One region of the Listeria sp. SHR_NRA_18 genome, then DNA from elsewhere that is predicted to be linked to it. Evidence: predicted binding sites of a transcription regulator. Region 1 holds the regulator's gene; the other holds the start of a gene.
The links. Region 1 encodes NrdR, which represses ribonucleotide reductase genes. Its sites were predicted from a motif close to AACACNATATATNGTGTT; they were not measured.
Positions count from the first base shown of each region.

Region 1 (7,825 bases):
GAAGCACGTTTGCTACTCCAAGTGCACGATGAGCTCATTTTTGAAGCACCGGAAAGCGAAATCGCGAAACTCGAAGAAATCGTTCCCGATGTGATGGAGAATGCCGTCGCGCTTTCTGTCCCACTCAAAGTCGATAGTTCTTTCGGAGACACGTGGTACGACGCGAAATAACAGAAGTAAGGGGTTAAAATCATGCCAGAATTACCAGAAGTAGAAAACGTTCGGGCAACACTCGCCGAACTTGTTATAGGAAAAGAAATCGATCAAGTTATCGTCGGCGTTCCAAAGATGATCGTCGGCATGCCAGCAGAACAATTTGTTGGGAATATGATCGGGCAAAAAATCGAAGCCGTTCGCCGTCGCGGCAAGTTTCTGCTAATCGACACAACGGATGGCACGCTTTTATCGCATTTGCGCATGGAGGGCAAGTACCGTCTCAATAATGCGACAGATCCAGTGGACAAGCACACACACGTCACGTTCCACTTCACGGATAACACAGAACTACGCTACCTTGATGTCCGGAAGTTTGGCACGATGGAACTCGTATTAAAAGGGCAAGAAGGACTCACCAAATCTATCCAAAAACTCGGACCAGAACCGCTTTCCGACACGTTTGAAAAGAGCGCTTTTGCGATGAAACTAATGAAATCAGGTCGCGCCGTCAAAACCGTTTTGCTGGATCAAAGTCTTGTTGCGGGTATCGGAAATATTTACGCGGATGAGGTTTGTTTTCAGGCGAAGGTACTTCCGGAAAGACCGGCGAACACATTAACACCAGCTGAAATCATGCGACTTTATGAGAGTACTAGGTCAATCATGGCAGAAGCAGTCGCACTCGGAGGTTCCACCATTCGTACGTATGTGAACTCACAAGGAAAGATTGGCGGTTATCAAGATAAACTGCAAGTCTACGGCGAAAAAGACAATCCGTGTCCGGTTTGTGGCACGCCAATTGTGAAAATCAAACTGAATGGCAGGGGCACGCATTTTTGCCCGAAATGTCAGAAATAGGTGACGCGGATGGCTTATATTATTGGATTAACAGGCGGAATTGCAAGCGGTAAAAGCACGGTTAGTCAGATGCTTCATGAAGCTGGTTTTCCAATTGTTGACGCGGATATCGCTGCTCGAAAAGTTGTCGAGGCTGGGACGGAAGGCGCGAAGCAAATCAGAGCTACTTTTGGCGCAGAGGTTTTTCAAGAGAACGGGGAGCTTGATCGGCAGAAGTTGGGTAGCATTATTTTTCACGATAGTGAGAAGCGAGAAGTTTTAAACGCGATTGTGCACCCGCTTGTAAGGCGCTGGATGTTGGCTGAACGGGATCGATGGATAGCCGCTGGACATGATATTATCGTTTTTGATATTCCACTTTTGATAGAGAGTAAGCTGCAAGAAATGGTAGATACGATTGTCGTTGTTTTTGTGGATGAAAAGACGCAATTAGAGCGTTTGATGAAGCGGAATAATTTAGGGAAAAGCGAGGCACAAGCTAGAATCGCCAGCCAATTACCGCTAGCTGAAAAAATAAAACAGGCAGATATTGTGATTGATAATTCACAGAGTTTAGCCGAAACAGAACAACAAGTAAGCGCGCTAGTCCGCACCTTTTCAAAGTAGAAGCTTTGGTGGGAGTCGTGGTATACTAGGGAAAAGGAATCACATAAAATAGGAGTGGATGACAATGAAATGTCCATCTTGTAAAGGCAATAGCTCACGCGTTGTGGATTCAAGACCGGCGGATGATGGCAATTCCATTCGACGTCGCAGAGAATGTGAAACGTGCGGCTTTCGCTTCACCACATTCGAAAAAGTAGAAGAAAGCCCGCTTATCGTCGTCAAAAAAGACGGTGTTCGTGAAGAGTTTGCCAGAGAGAAAATATTGCGCGGCCTCATTCGTGCTTGTGAAAAGCGGCCGGTCTCCGTGGAACAATTGGAAGACGTCGTGAACGCAGTCGAACGCGAGCTACGAAGCATCGGTGAAAGTGAAGTATCTTCGCATTTGATCGGTGAGAAATTAATGGATAAATTGGCGGTTTTAGACGAGGTTGCCTATGTGCGATTTGCCTCGGTTTACCGCCAGTTCAAGGATATCAGCGTTTTTGTGGAAGAACTAAAAGATTTAATGAATAAGACAAAATAGGAGTAAGAAAGGTGAAGTAGAGTGGCAGAATTTTGGATGGAGTTACAGCCGGTCGATAGCTATCAAGTGAAGGCGAATGGTGTTTTATCAGAAAAAGACCGCAAAATCATGACTTTTTTATATCAGCCGCTAATGGGAGCAGAATGTTTGGCGCTCTACGACACGCTTGTCACAGAGGTGGAGGAGAACCGCCTTTGGTCCGAGAGCCATAGTCATACCCAGCTGCTAAACTTGCTCGGGATCAGCTTGTCGAACCTTTTCCAAGCACGATTGAAGCTAGAGGGGTTGGGCTTGTTGCGGAGTTTCGTGCAGACGACCGGCGAATCCCGACATTACATATACGAAATGGCAGCACCGCTTTCTCCTGAGCAGTTTTTTTCCGACGGGTTATTGAATATTTATTTATATAGCAAAATTGGAAACGCACAGTACCAACGATTGCGCCGCTTTTTTTCCGATGAACCGATGTCAGAAGATGGTTTTGATGAGGTGACGCGTTCGTTTCAGGATGTATTTGAGACGTTTCAAGGGAGCGAATTGCCGGTGAGTACGGTCGCGAATGGCGAACCTGTTGGGCGTGCGGTATCGCGAGGTGTCACGCTCGATGACAAAGCATTTGATTTTGCGGTGATGCTCCAAAGTTTATCGCCGACGATGTTATCACGAAATGCGGTGACGGAAGAAGTTCGCGCGTGCATTCTGAAACTGCACGCGATTTATGCGGTGGAAGAGCTCGATATGGTGCATTATTTGTATCGATCGGTGCAAGCAGACGGTTCGCTAGATCTAGACTATTTGCGCAAAATTGTACGAGATGGCTACCAGTTGCAACATAACCGCTTGCCGGAATTAAAAGCGAAAACCGAGCCTAAAGTCGCGTCACAAGATCTGCAGCCGCAAGAAGGTGCGTCGGATACAGAAGCGCTTGCTTATTATTTGGAAAACGTGACGCCATATCAATTGATGGTCGATATTAGCGATGGGGCAGTGCCTGCAGAGACCGACCTTAAAGTCATTGATGAAGTTTTGGCGCAACAGAATTTGCCGATTCCAGTCATGAATGTATTGATTGAATATGTTTTGCTTCGACTAGACGGTAAAATTTCTAAAAACTACATGATGACCATCGCAGCTCACTGGAAACGTAAAAAAGTACAGACCGCCAAAGAAGCGATGGAAATGGCTTGGGCTGAGCATGAAAAATATAAGAAACTTCAAGAAGAAGGCACGCAGAAACCGCCGGCCAATTATCGCAATAACAACCGTAAATTCAATCAAACAGGACGCAAAGAAATTTTGCCAGATTGGTTTGATAAAGAAGAAGTGAAACCAGTTGAAAAAGAAATGACTGTCCGCGAAAAATCGACGCTCGACAAGCAAGTTGAAGAGATGAAAAAACGCTTAAAAGAAGGTAGGTGACGAAGATGGATAAAATCGAAAGAACGCTCGGTCAGCTCTTCCAAGGTCGCGATTTTGAAAAACAATATGAAACATTGAAGCAGCAAGTTTTTGCTTATGGGCCGGTGAAGCAGTTTCTAAACGAGCACCAATCAGAGCTAAACGAACAAATCATCAATCAGAACTTATCCAAGCTTTACGAATTTATGACGGAGCACGAGAAGTATCAGCAAAAAGAAGATACATTGATGCCTGGTTACGCGCCGCGACTTAGTTTGAACGGCGACTATATCACGGTCACATATTACCCAACCGAGGAGAAAATTCAGGCAGACCGACAGCGCGCGATAGAAAAACGCATCCGGTCTCTATACATGCCGAAGCAAGTGATGGAGGCAACATTGGATGATTTTTCAATCGATAATGAGTCGCGTAGTGCGGCATTTTTAGCGGCTGGTGAATTTTTAAGCACCTATGAAAAAGGCGCCACTGGTATGCAAAAAGGTCTCTATATTCACGGCAGTTTCGGAACGGGAAAATCGTATTTACTTGGTGCTATGGCAAAGGATTTGGCGCTAAAAGGAATCTCAACAACGCTCGTATATCTACCAGAATTTATGCGTGAAATCAAGCAATCGATAGCGGATAACAGCGTCGGTGAAAAAATCCAGTTCGCGAAAGAAACCGATATTTTGATGTTAGATGATATTGGCGCGGAATCGATGACGACATGGACGCGTGATGAAGTGCTGGGAGCCATTTTGCAGTTCCGGATGCAAGAAGAATTGCCAACGTTTTTCTCGTCTAATTACAGTATGGAGCATCTAGAAAACCACTTGATGTTTTCGAATAATGGCACGGAAGAACGCATGAAGGCCCGCCGAATTATGGAACGGATTCGTTACTTGTCGAAAGAAGTAGAACTGGATGGCAGAAATAGGCGCTATTAAATTTTTTAGTACTAAAGCTTGCCATTTTGTCCAATCCGATTTATAATACAGGTAATGATGAAACAAGTATTGATAAGGACAACATTTTATTAGCGTCTGATTCACAGAGAAGGAGGCATTGCTGAGAACCTCCTAATTAGCCAGTAAAGTGACCCCCTTTGAACTTTTCATTCGAAATTGGGTATTCCCAGTAGTAGTTTGAGACGGATCACACCGTTAACTGTGACAAGAGTAGAATTTTTCGGAATTCTTGAATCTTGGGTGGAACCACGTGTTGAAAGACTCGTCCCTTGCATAAGCTAGGGATGGGTCTTTTTTTGTTCCCCAAAAAGTTAGAATGTGCTTGAAAAAAGTCCGCGTTTCGTCTAAAAAATTGGAAGAAGGAGTCGAAGAAAATGAAAATTACATTTCCAGATGGTGCAGTAAAAGAATTTGAGGCAGGCGTTTCCACAGCAGATATCGCCGCGTCCATCAGCCCAGGCCTCAAGAAAAAGGCATTAGCAGGTAAAGTGAACGGAACATTGGTCGACTTAGTAACACCGATTCTTGAGGATTCAAAAATCGAAATTGTGACTCCGGATCACGAAGACGCGCTGCAAATTTTGCGACATAGTTCCGCGCATTTACTAGCTCAAGCTTTAAAACGTTTATATCCAGGTATTACTTTTGGGGTAGGTCCAGCTATCGATTCTGGTTTCTACTATGACGTCGATACGGAAGTGGCGATCAGCGAAGAAACTTTCCCGGTAATCGAAAAAGAAATGCAAAACATCATTCGTGAAAATTTGCCGATTACACGTGAAGAAGTCTCCCGCGATGAAGCGATCAAACGTTTCAAAGCAATCGGTGATAACTATAAATTAGAACTTATCGAAGCGATTCCAGCAGAGGAAACAGTGACTATCTATACACAAGGCGAATTTTTCGACCTATGTCGTGGTGTGCACGTTCCATCAACTGGTAAAATTCAAGTATTCCAATTGCTAAGTGTGGCTGGTGCTTACTGGCGCGGCGATAGCAATAACAAAATGTTGCAACGTATTTACGGAACAGCCTTTTTCGATAAAAATGGTTTGAAAGAATTTCTACGTCTGCAACAAGAGGCGAAAGAGCGTGATCACCGCAAACTTGGTAAAGAGTTGGAGTTATTTGCGAATAGTCAAGAAGTTGGACAAGGCTTACCGCTATGGCTTCCAAAAGGTGCGACAATCCGCCGCGTGATCGAGCGTTACATCGTTGATAAAGAGGAACGCCTAGGCTACAACCACGTTTACACTCCAATTATGGCAAACGTAGAGCTTTACAAAACAAGCGGTCACTGGGATCACTATCATGAAGACATGTTCCCAACAATGAAAATGGACAATGAAGAGCTTGTGCTTCGTCCGATGAACTGTCCGCATCACATGATGATTTACAAAAATGACATTCACAGTTATCGCGAATTACCAATCCGCATCGCAGAACTTGGTATGATGCATCGCTATGAAATGAGTGGCGCGCTTTCAGGCTTACAACGGGTTCGCGGTATGACTCTAAATGACGCGCATGTATTCGTTCGCCCAGATCAAATTCAAGACGAATTCAAACGTGTTGTCGAACTTATTTTAGCTGTGTACAAAGATTTCGCGATTACAGATTATAGTTTCCGTCTAAGCTATCGCGATCCTGAAAACACGGAGAAATATTTCGATGACGACGCGATGTGGGAAAAAGCGCAAGGCATGTTGAAAGACGCGATGGACGACATGGGCTTGGATTACTATGAAGCAGATGGCGAAGCTGCATTCTACGGGCCAAAACTTGACGTTATGGTGAAAACTGCAATTGGCAAAGACGAAACATTATCTACTGTCCAACTTGATTTCCTGCTTCCAGAACGCTTTGACTTAACTTATATCGGCGAAGATGGCGAAAAACACCGTCCAGTCGTGATTCACCGTGGCGTTGTCTCAACAATGGAACGCTTCGTTGCCTACTTGATTGAGGAATATAAAGGCGCGTTCCCAACATGGTTGGCACCGATCCAAATGGAGCTTATCCCAGTTAGCATCGATGCACATATGGATCACAGCAAAGCGCTGAAAGATAAGTTAATGTATGCCGGTTTCCGCGTGGAAGTCGACGAACGCAATGAAAAACTTGGTTACAAGATTCGCGAAGCACAAACAAAGAAAATCCCGTATGCGCTCGTTATCGGTGATCAAGAGGTAGAGAACAACACAGTCAACGTACGTAAATATGGCGAGAAAGATTCAGAAACATTACCACTAGACGAATTCATCGCACGCGTACAAGCAGAAGTATCGCAAATCTAGTTTTCAAGGAAGGTTCTCCCATCAGCGGAGAGCCTTTTTGCTTAATTTGCATAATTCCGTTATACTTAAAAAAGATCATTTTAGATAAAGGTGGAAACTATGAATATAAATAATGTAGAACTTGTAATAAGTGCTGTTTGGAAAGAGCAGTATCCAGATGGCGGTTTGCCAGAGTTTGCGCTCGCAGGTCGTTCGAATGTCGGGAAATCTTCTTTCATTAACACGATGATTCGCCGTAAAAGTATGGCCAGAATCTCGCAAAAACCAGGGAAAACGCAAACATTGAACTTTTATAAAATTGAAGATTCCTTTTTCTTCGTCGATGTTCCAGGATACGGTTTTGCCAAAGTCTCTAAGAAGGAACGTCAAAAATGGGGCGAGATGATTGAAACATACATGACGAGCAGAACGCCTCTTAAAGCAGTGATTCAGATTGTAGATTTACGTCATAAGCCAACCGAAGATGACCGGAACATGTATGAATTTTTGAAATACTATCAGATTCCAGCTATCGTTATTGCTACAAAAGCTGATAAAATTCCGCGTAGCAAATGGCATAAAAACATGAAAATAGTGAAAGAAGCACTAGATTTCGATCCAGAAGATGGTTTTGTGATGTTTTCCTCTGAAACAAAGATGGGCAAAGAAGAAGCTTGGAAATTAATTGAAGAAGCAATGCAGTAAGTCGTTGCGATTATTCACAAGCGAACAAGTTGGCGCCCGTTCTAAAAAGTGATAGAATGAAGCTTGAATTTATTAATGTAAAAAGGGGGCTTATTGATGTACATTCTCTCTGTCGGTCTAAATCATACAAGCGCGCCAATCGAAATACGAGAACGGTTAGCTTTCAATCCAGAAGAAGAGGAAATGGCATTGGTTTCCTTGCATCAAGAAAAAAGTATTTTAGAAAATGTTATTATATCGACATGTAACCGTACTGAAATTTTTGCTGTGGTGGATCAACTCCATACAGGAAGATACTATATTAAGCGTTTCTTAGCCAATTGGTTCCAAAT
Region 1 covers NZ_QPKR01000001.1:139,859-147,683, forward strand. The annotation lists gene polA (DNA polymerase I) at 1-171, shown strand, start outside; gene mutM (DNA-formamidopyrimidine glycosylase) at 193-1,014, shown strand; gene coaE (dephospho-CoA kinase) at 1,024-1,620, shown strand; gene nrdR (transcriptional regulator NrdR) at 1,685-2,143, shown strand; gene DUK53_RS00790 (replication initiation and membrane attachment family protein) at 2,165-3,562, shown strand; gene dnaI (primosomal protein DnaI) at 3,568-4,491, shown strand; T-box leader at 4,552-4,785, shown strand; gene thrS (threonine--tRNA ligase) at 4,887-6,809, shown strand; gene yihA (ribosome biogenesis GTP-binding protein YihA/YsxC) at 6,909-7,493, shown strand; gene hemA (glutamyl-tRNA reductase) at 7,590-7,825, shown strand, end outside.

Region 2 (7,825 bases), on a different contig from region 1:
TCCACGACCAAATATCCTTCGCATCGCCAAACAACGTCCGAATCCGCTTCACGAGCGGCAAACACACACCCGTATTCAAAAACGGCTCCCCGCCAAGCAGCGTCAAACCCTGCACGCTTTCATGCCATAAATCCGCGATAATCCGGTCCTCGAGCTCCTCCGAGTACGGCGTGCCATAGCGAAATGACTGCGCCGCCTTGTTGTAGCAACCTTCACAATGGAATGGACAACCAGATACATACAAGCTACAACGCACGCCCTCGCCATCGACAAAATTAAACGGCTTATAATCAGCGACATAGTTTGCGGACATGTCCTCAGCGCGCCATTCTTGCGGTTTCGGATTATTCATCGGAAGACTCCAGATGCTTCACCCGTTGCGTAATCTCCTCGTGTCTGCCATGCACCATTGGCCGTTTCATCGGATTCCCAAGATATCCACACGTCCGCTTCACCACATCCGCCGTTTCTGGGTTCGTATTTCCGCATGCTGGGCACTTAAACCCTTCCGCGGTCGGCGCAAATTCGCCCTCAAAATCGCACTCATAGCAACGATCAATCGGTGTATTCGTTCCCAAATAAGCGACACGATCATATGCATAATCCCAAACGGCTTCCAAAGCTTTCAGGTTATGCGTCAACTTCGGATATTCACAATAATGAATAAAGCCACCAGAGCAATATTCGGGATATTCCATCTCAAAATCGAGCTTTTCAAACGGCGTCACTTTTTTGCGGACATCATAATGAAACGAGTTTTGATAGTATTCTTTGTCTGTGATGTCTTTAATATCGCCGTATTTAGCGCGGTCCAAGCGATTAAAGCGATCCGTCAAACTCTCGCTCGGCGTCGAATATACGCTGAACCAATAGCCATATTCCGCCTTCCAAGCATCCGCGTATTCCTTCAACTCTCGCAAAATCTCAATCGTGAACGCCTTCGCTTCAGGATTCGTCTCCCATTCACCGCCATAAAACATTGTCGCCGCCTCATACAAGCCAATGTAACCAATCGAAATTGTCGACCGCTCCTTGTTGAACAGCTGATCCACATCCTGCCCATCATCGAGCCGCTTTCCAAACGCCCCATGCTTATACAAAATCGGCGCGTTCTCCGGTTTTGCCTCCCGAACCCGTTCCAATCTGAAAAGTAGCGCGTCCTTCATCGTTTGCATCCTTTCCGTGAAAATTTCCCAAAATCGTTCCTTATCACCGCCACTTTGAATCGCAATTCTCGGCACATTCAGCGTCACAACACCCAAATTATTCCGCCCAGCATTCACAAATTCACCATCCGCATCTTGCCACGCCGGTAAAAACGAACGACAACCCATCGGCACCTTGAAATCACCCGCCAAGCGCACCAACGAATCATAATTCAGCACATCCGGATACATCCGTTTCGCCGAACATTCCAGCGCCAACTGCTTAATATCGTAGTTCGGGTCCTCTGCGTCCAAATTCGTCCCCCGTTTCACCGAGAAAACCAATTTTGGAAAAATCGCCGTCTGCTTATCCTTGCCAATCCCACCAAGCCGAACCCTCAAAATCGCCATCTGAATCTCGCGCGCAAACCAGTCCTCGCCAAGCCCAAAGCCCAGCGTCACGAACGGCGTCTGGCCATTACTCGTGTACAGCGTATTAATCTCATACTCCAAACTCTGCATCGCGTCATAAATATCCTTTCGCGTCCGTTCCCGCGCAAATTCCTCCCGGCGCTCCGCCAAAACCCATTTTTCCGCCTCGCTCTCGTGTTTCTCATAATTCCGTTTCGCATACGCCGCTAAAACTTCATCAATCCGATCCACCGAACAACCACCATACTGCGAACTCGCCACATTCGCGATAATTTGCGCTATTTGAGCCGTCGCCGTCTGAATCGATTTCGGGCTTTCCACGTTCGCATTCCCAATCGTGAAACCGTTCGCCAGCATCCCCGCAATATCGATCAAACAACAATTCGTCATCGCGTGATACGGACTATAATCCAGATCGTGAAAATGAATATCCCCCTTCAAATGAGCGTTCGCCACATGTTTTGGCAGCATATATTTCAACGCATAACTTTTCGCCACCGCGCCCGCCGTCAAGTCCCGCTGCGTATTAAAAACCGTCGCGTCCTTATTAGCGTTCTCGTTCACCACCGTTTTATCCCGATCCAGCAACTTCTGCACACTCGTCGTTAAGTCCGTCATGTTCGCCCGCTGCGAATCCCGGTCATGCCGATACTCAATATAAGCCCGCGCCACATCTGGATATGTAGATTTCATCAGCTGATTCTCGACCACATGCTGAATCTCATCAATCGTCACCGCCATATCATTTGGTAAGTTTTTCACAATGTCAACTAAAACTGCTTCCAAATACGCCGCATCATCCACGCCACAACTCACCATTGAAGCCTGCACCGCATTCCGAATCTTAATCAGGTCAAACCCGACCTTCCGACCATCCCTTTTAATAACTAATTGTTCCGTTTCCTTCTCCACGTACATTATCTCCGCTTCCCTTCGAACACTATATATTGTATCTGCATTTCTATTATGGCACAATATAAGCTTTATTTCTAACGGAAACCGAAGCAAATCAGAAAATAGGCTATTCGAACGAACTTTCAAAAAAAGCTTGCCAAGGGAGAATGTGATTAAATCAACAATTGTGTTCCGCCAGATAATAATGACTACATAGTGAAGAGGCTAATGGCTTATTTCCGTGAAAAAAAGGAGCGCTCAAAAAAACACGCTACCTTCTAAAATGATTAATCAATTTGGTATAGTCAGCTGTCTCTGTCCCGGCCCTCCGCTGTCTACTGGGCCTACAGATACTTTTGCAAATTTCTCCACACCATCTACTTTATAGCTTAAACTAATACTTGTTGCTTTTTCTATACTTGAATCGACCACCAATTTTTTCTTATAAGTGCTATCTTCCTTTAAATCTAACTGAAAGCCAGTGCCTATTTGCCTCATTCTTACTTCTTGTAAACCATCTTTTCCACGCAATGTAAATGTTGGATCTAATGATTTCCCATTAATGTCAAGCGCTTCATTCATACTAAACCCTAATTTATCAAACTTGGACAACCCCATTATCGCATTCCCTTTTGGCGTATCTACTACTTTTGAAATATCAGATGAAAATATGACATTCCTTGAACTTCCTTGGCTTAATTTGACTTCTTTATTAAGCGAATAAATAGTCGATAACGTGCAATTATTCAACTCAAAACCGCCTCCGCCTGATTCGTCACGATAAGGCAAATACGTGATAGAACCAATCGCAACTCCTGTTTTACAAATTGTCTTCAGTGCTAAATTGGAGATTTGTTCGTTCGTTTGTCCTGATATCGTTGTCCCAGTTGCATTTCGTAAATCAGCCTCTACAATGATTGCATTTTCCGCAAATGCTGCGGAACAACCCGACATAGTGACGCCTCTACAATCCTTATAATGGAAAGCGTTTCCTGCTTCTGGCTGTGGGTCACTCGCATTTTCTTTTATAGCCGAAAATGCTTTACAACCGATCAGATTGATTTCTTGGTAACGATTGATGTAATATAACGCTCTATCTGCCTCTTGTCCCCACCGAAGAGCTACACAGTTTTCCATCAAAAGTGTTTGCCCTAAAACTTTGATATTACTACTTGTCTGAGTAAAATTAAAGGCACTATGATTCTTATTGACACCTCTTATTTCAACATTTCTAAAGCTCAACTGATCGTAGCCTCTTATTACGGTGATACCATGAACAGTAGCATTCTGGCAACTTATCGTTAAACCATTTTCGATACCTACTGATTTAGCGCTATCAAAATCATGCCCTGGCTCAAATCTAATTACTTCACTACCTGTAAATTCCGTCTCCACACTAAGCATTGATCTGTATGGGCTTGCAGAACGAATATATATTCCAGGATAATCAATTGTTATCGTTTCGTTAATTTTATATGTGCCTAGAGGTATAAAAAGAATGCCTCCTTTTAAATGAATAAGTTGGTCTAAAGCCTCACGAATAGCCTCCGAATTTTCTGCCCCGCTATTTGTTGTTGCTGCACCGTAATCTGCTATATTTATAATACTCGATATACTCATTTCATCATCCCTTCCATTTTTAATTTATTTTAAAATGTAAACGCCTCCTCGCATCTACACAGTAAATATATCATAAATAAACCTATATTTGGTGACTATTCTGTGAATTTCAATAAAAATAAACCTTGTTTAAATCCATTATGGTGGATTTAAACAAGGTTTATTTTCTTAATCTGAATAATTATATTTTCGCCTTAAAGCAAACGCATCTAATTTACGATTTTCTATCTCATGTCGATAATATAAAACTACTGAGCCTTTTTTTATCTTATTAATTTTACCTCTAGAAACTAGTGAAAAAAAACATTGCCTAGATACACCTAAATATTCAATGGCTTCCTTTGTTGAGAGAAAGTACTCGTCTAATATCTCTAATAAATTTTTATTTTCCATATGAACCTAGCCTTTCCTTATTATTAAATACCTTTATATATGCTTTCCCATTTTTTGTTATAGGAGCCTATAGAGAATTTAGTTTGAATCATTGTGTATGCTTTTTGGCTTTGTTCTTTTCTTGCTACATCATTATCTAATAAATAAGCTAGTTCTCTACTCAATTCTTCCACATCACCAGGGCTTACTAATCCACTGTTTGCTCTATGTTGAATCACTTGCGGAATACCTCCAACTGGCGTACTAATATTGGGGATTCCGTTTGCCATTGTTTCTAGTATAGCCATTGGAAGACCTTCGTGATAAGATGGTAAAACATGGATTATCGCATCATCCATTACTGCTTTTTTCTGTTCGGCTTCAATCCATCCACCTATCTTAACGTTGCTCAGAGCTTTCGTTTCAATTATTTGTGTTACTTGTTCCAAATCTCCGTCACCATAGAGAACAAACTCATAGGTTGCATATTTTTCACCTAAAAGCTCTACTGCTTTCAATAAGTCGTACGTGCCTTTACGCTCACCAAGTCGGCCAAACATAACAACTGTTTTTCCATCATTAGTATATGGATTAGACGTGGGAACCTCTACCGCATTCTCAACAATTGTTATTTTCACTTTGCATATTTGCTTATAAAACTTAGCCCATTCCTCGCTAAGCACAATAAGCTCATCCACATGATTTAATTGCTTTTTTATCCATTGCTGTTGTTTCGGTGTTCTGTCGTCATAGAATAGATCGAATTGGGAGCCATGCATGTGCAAAATTACCTTGCGACGAAACATTTTTGCGGTTCTCATGAATAGAACTTTTCGATAGAAGCTTCCTTTCTGAGCAATATGGATGTGCGCAATATCGATTTTTTTTGCTAGGAGAAGCATACAGAACTGAAATAGTGCCTTCATTAGAACTAACATGCGAAATATTGAGTTGCCCTCTCTCCAGCTAGCAATGTAATGTATTTTCACTGTATCTTTTGAAAAAGTTTTTTCAAAATTAGCGATTACTGTAGCAATCCCACCCTTTGATGTCGTTCCTGGACCAATCATAGCAACTTTTTTCATAGTACCGCTTCCTCTCCTCTGTTTTCTTGATATTCATTTTTTAATGCCACCATATAGATAACTGCTAATACGATAGTTACCATGGTGCCTGATACCATCACTGTATCCATAGGACTCGTGATGAAGGCATAAATAAGCGGGAGCATAATCAAAAACTTTGTCTGATAATCATTTATTTGTACTTCCTTATATAACAGCCATACTATATACCCAAAAAGGAAAATGATGAACGCAGCTCCCATAAATCCTAGCTCACCGAATACCATCGCCCAGAATGAATCTGCTATAAAGCTAGGATATTCTTGTGATAAACCCCATACTTTAGAGATATTATAGGTTTCGTATAGCGGGGAATAGTTTAGTCGCGAGGCATGTGAGCCAAACATGCCTAGCCCTGCACCTAATGGAGCGTGTTCACTGGCAATTTGAAGCCCTGTGTTTAGCAAAACGCCTCTTGCTTCGTCTTCTGAACCGAAGAACTGAGAGACAACTCGATCTCGACCGAACCAAGCCAAGACACCCGCTACTAGGAAATAGATATATATTGGGATACGACGAATGTGTGGGAGTATTAGCAACAGTAACATCATGCATAAATAGAAACCTATCGATGTTGTTCTTCCTGCCAAAATTACTAGTGCAAAGTTAGCAAAAATGAGAAGATATGGGACTTTATCTTTTTCTGACCAACTGATAAAACTATGAATAATGGTTATAATAATGACGGCTGCAGCAAACTGAGCTGGATGGCCGAAACCAAAAGATACTGTTTCAAATCCAAATCGAATGTCGAATGTACTTAGGAAGTGTAACTTTAGATTGGCTATGCCTAAGATTAAACAGATAGTTGTAAACGTAACTGAAATTATTTTGAAATATTGCGTCGTTTTTTGCAATTTCAGATTCCTAAATAAATATAATCCGCTCCAGAATGTAATCGCGTATTTGATTAAGGAAAACATAGAGTATATTTGTAAAGAAAGCGTATTACTTGGTTGGTGGAACATGTTTGGTAGAAAACTATAGATGATGAATATTATAGTTAGAACGAATAATCCGATATCTCTCGGACGGAGCGTGTACTGCCCTTTACGTTCCATGTACACCAATTTCATGATGGCGCAGAGAGCAAATACCACAGTTACAACTTTATCAATATATCCGAATTGAGGTAATATTTCTTTTAATGGACCTGCGAATAAAGCCATTAAGAGAGTTATAAAAAATGCTGTGATATTTGCCACGCTCCTTTAATAGATTATTTTATACTAGGCTAATTGACGTTTCACTATACTTTTGACGCGGCGGATAATGGCTTGGCACTCGGCTTTCTTGTAGAAAATCGCGAAGTAAGTGATGTTTAACAGAATGAACAGTGTTCCTGCGCCGAGAATGAGTGTGAGCCATGTGCCTTGGTAGATCCAGTTCATAACAGGAATCGAGGCGGCAAATGCGATAGCGGTGATAACTGCGTAACCGAGATACATTTTGAAGTAGCTGCCGACTTTCTTTTTGAAGCCGAAACGGTAAACGAGGTATGGGTCAATGATCGTTGTCGTTACGAGTCTTGAAATGATGGTTGCAACGATGACGCCGGTTAGGCCGAAATGGATGGCGAAGATGATGGACAGGATGATGTTTAGGACGGCCATCGCGATTGGAACGTAACGACCTTGGCGGAAAAGTCCCATCGTGGTTCGGTACGTGTAACCTGGAAATTGCATGCCGTTGACGTAGAAGCTTCCGACGATGGCTAGCACCGTACCAGTTCCTAGTATGAAGCTTTCACCGATCCATAATGTGATGAATGGGTTGATAACGTTGAATAGGATGATGGAAAGCAAGAAGTAGATCCACGCGACAATGAAAAATAGTTGCTTGAAAACTTGTTCTTTCTTCGCGTCATCGTTTGCGTTATTGAGATGTCCGATACTGCCTGTAATCGAGTTCAGTGCGCGAGATAGGACGGTTACGACTGCGGCGATGATGAGTAGGTAGTTGGAGTAGATACCGACGACGCTAAGTCCGAGAAAAGCGGCGATGATGATGCTGTCCGTTCCATTCATGATGATGGAGCCGAATTTATACATCGCGAGTGCTTTAACGTTTTGAAAAATGGTTTTGACTTCTGCTTTTTCGAGTTTTTCTGTCGTTTTTCCTTTGAGGTAGGCGTATTTCTTGTTGGCGTAGATGGCTAGGAAAACGTTGAGGCCAAATGTGCCGACGACTTGGATGACGATGAAGCCGATGTAGTCGCGTGTGATATATAGGTACGTG
Region 2 covers NZ_QPKR01000003.1:113,049-120,873, forward strand. The annotation lists gene nrdG (anaerobic ribonucleoside-triphosphate reductase activating protein) at 1-352, opposite strand, end outside; gene nrdD (anaerobic ribonucleoside-triphosphate reductase) at 345-2,495, opposite strand; gene DUK53_RS06195 (glycosyl hydrolase family 28-related protein) at 2,763-4,091, opposite strand; gene DUK53_RS06200 (helix-turn-helix domain-containing protein) at 4,260-4,484, opposite strand; gene DUK53_RS06205 (glycosyltransferase family 4 protein) at 4,508-5,548, opposite strand; gene DUK53_RS06210 (hypothetical protein) at 5,545-6,792, opposite strand; gene DUK53_RS06215 (lipopolysaccharide biosynthesis protein) at 6,817-7,825, opposite strand, start outside.
Region 2: the regulator NrdR is predicted to act here: its motif matches at 2,514-2,531, upstream of nrdD (anaerobic ribonucleoside-triphosphate reductase).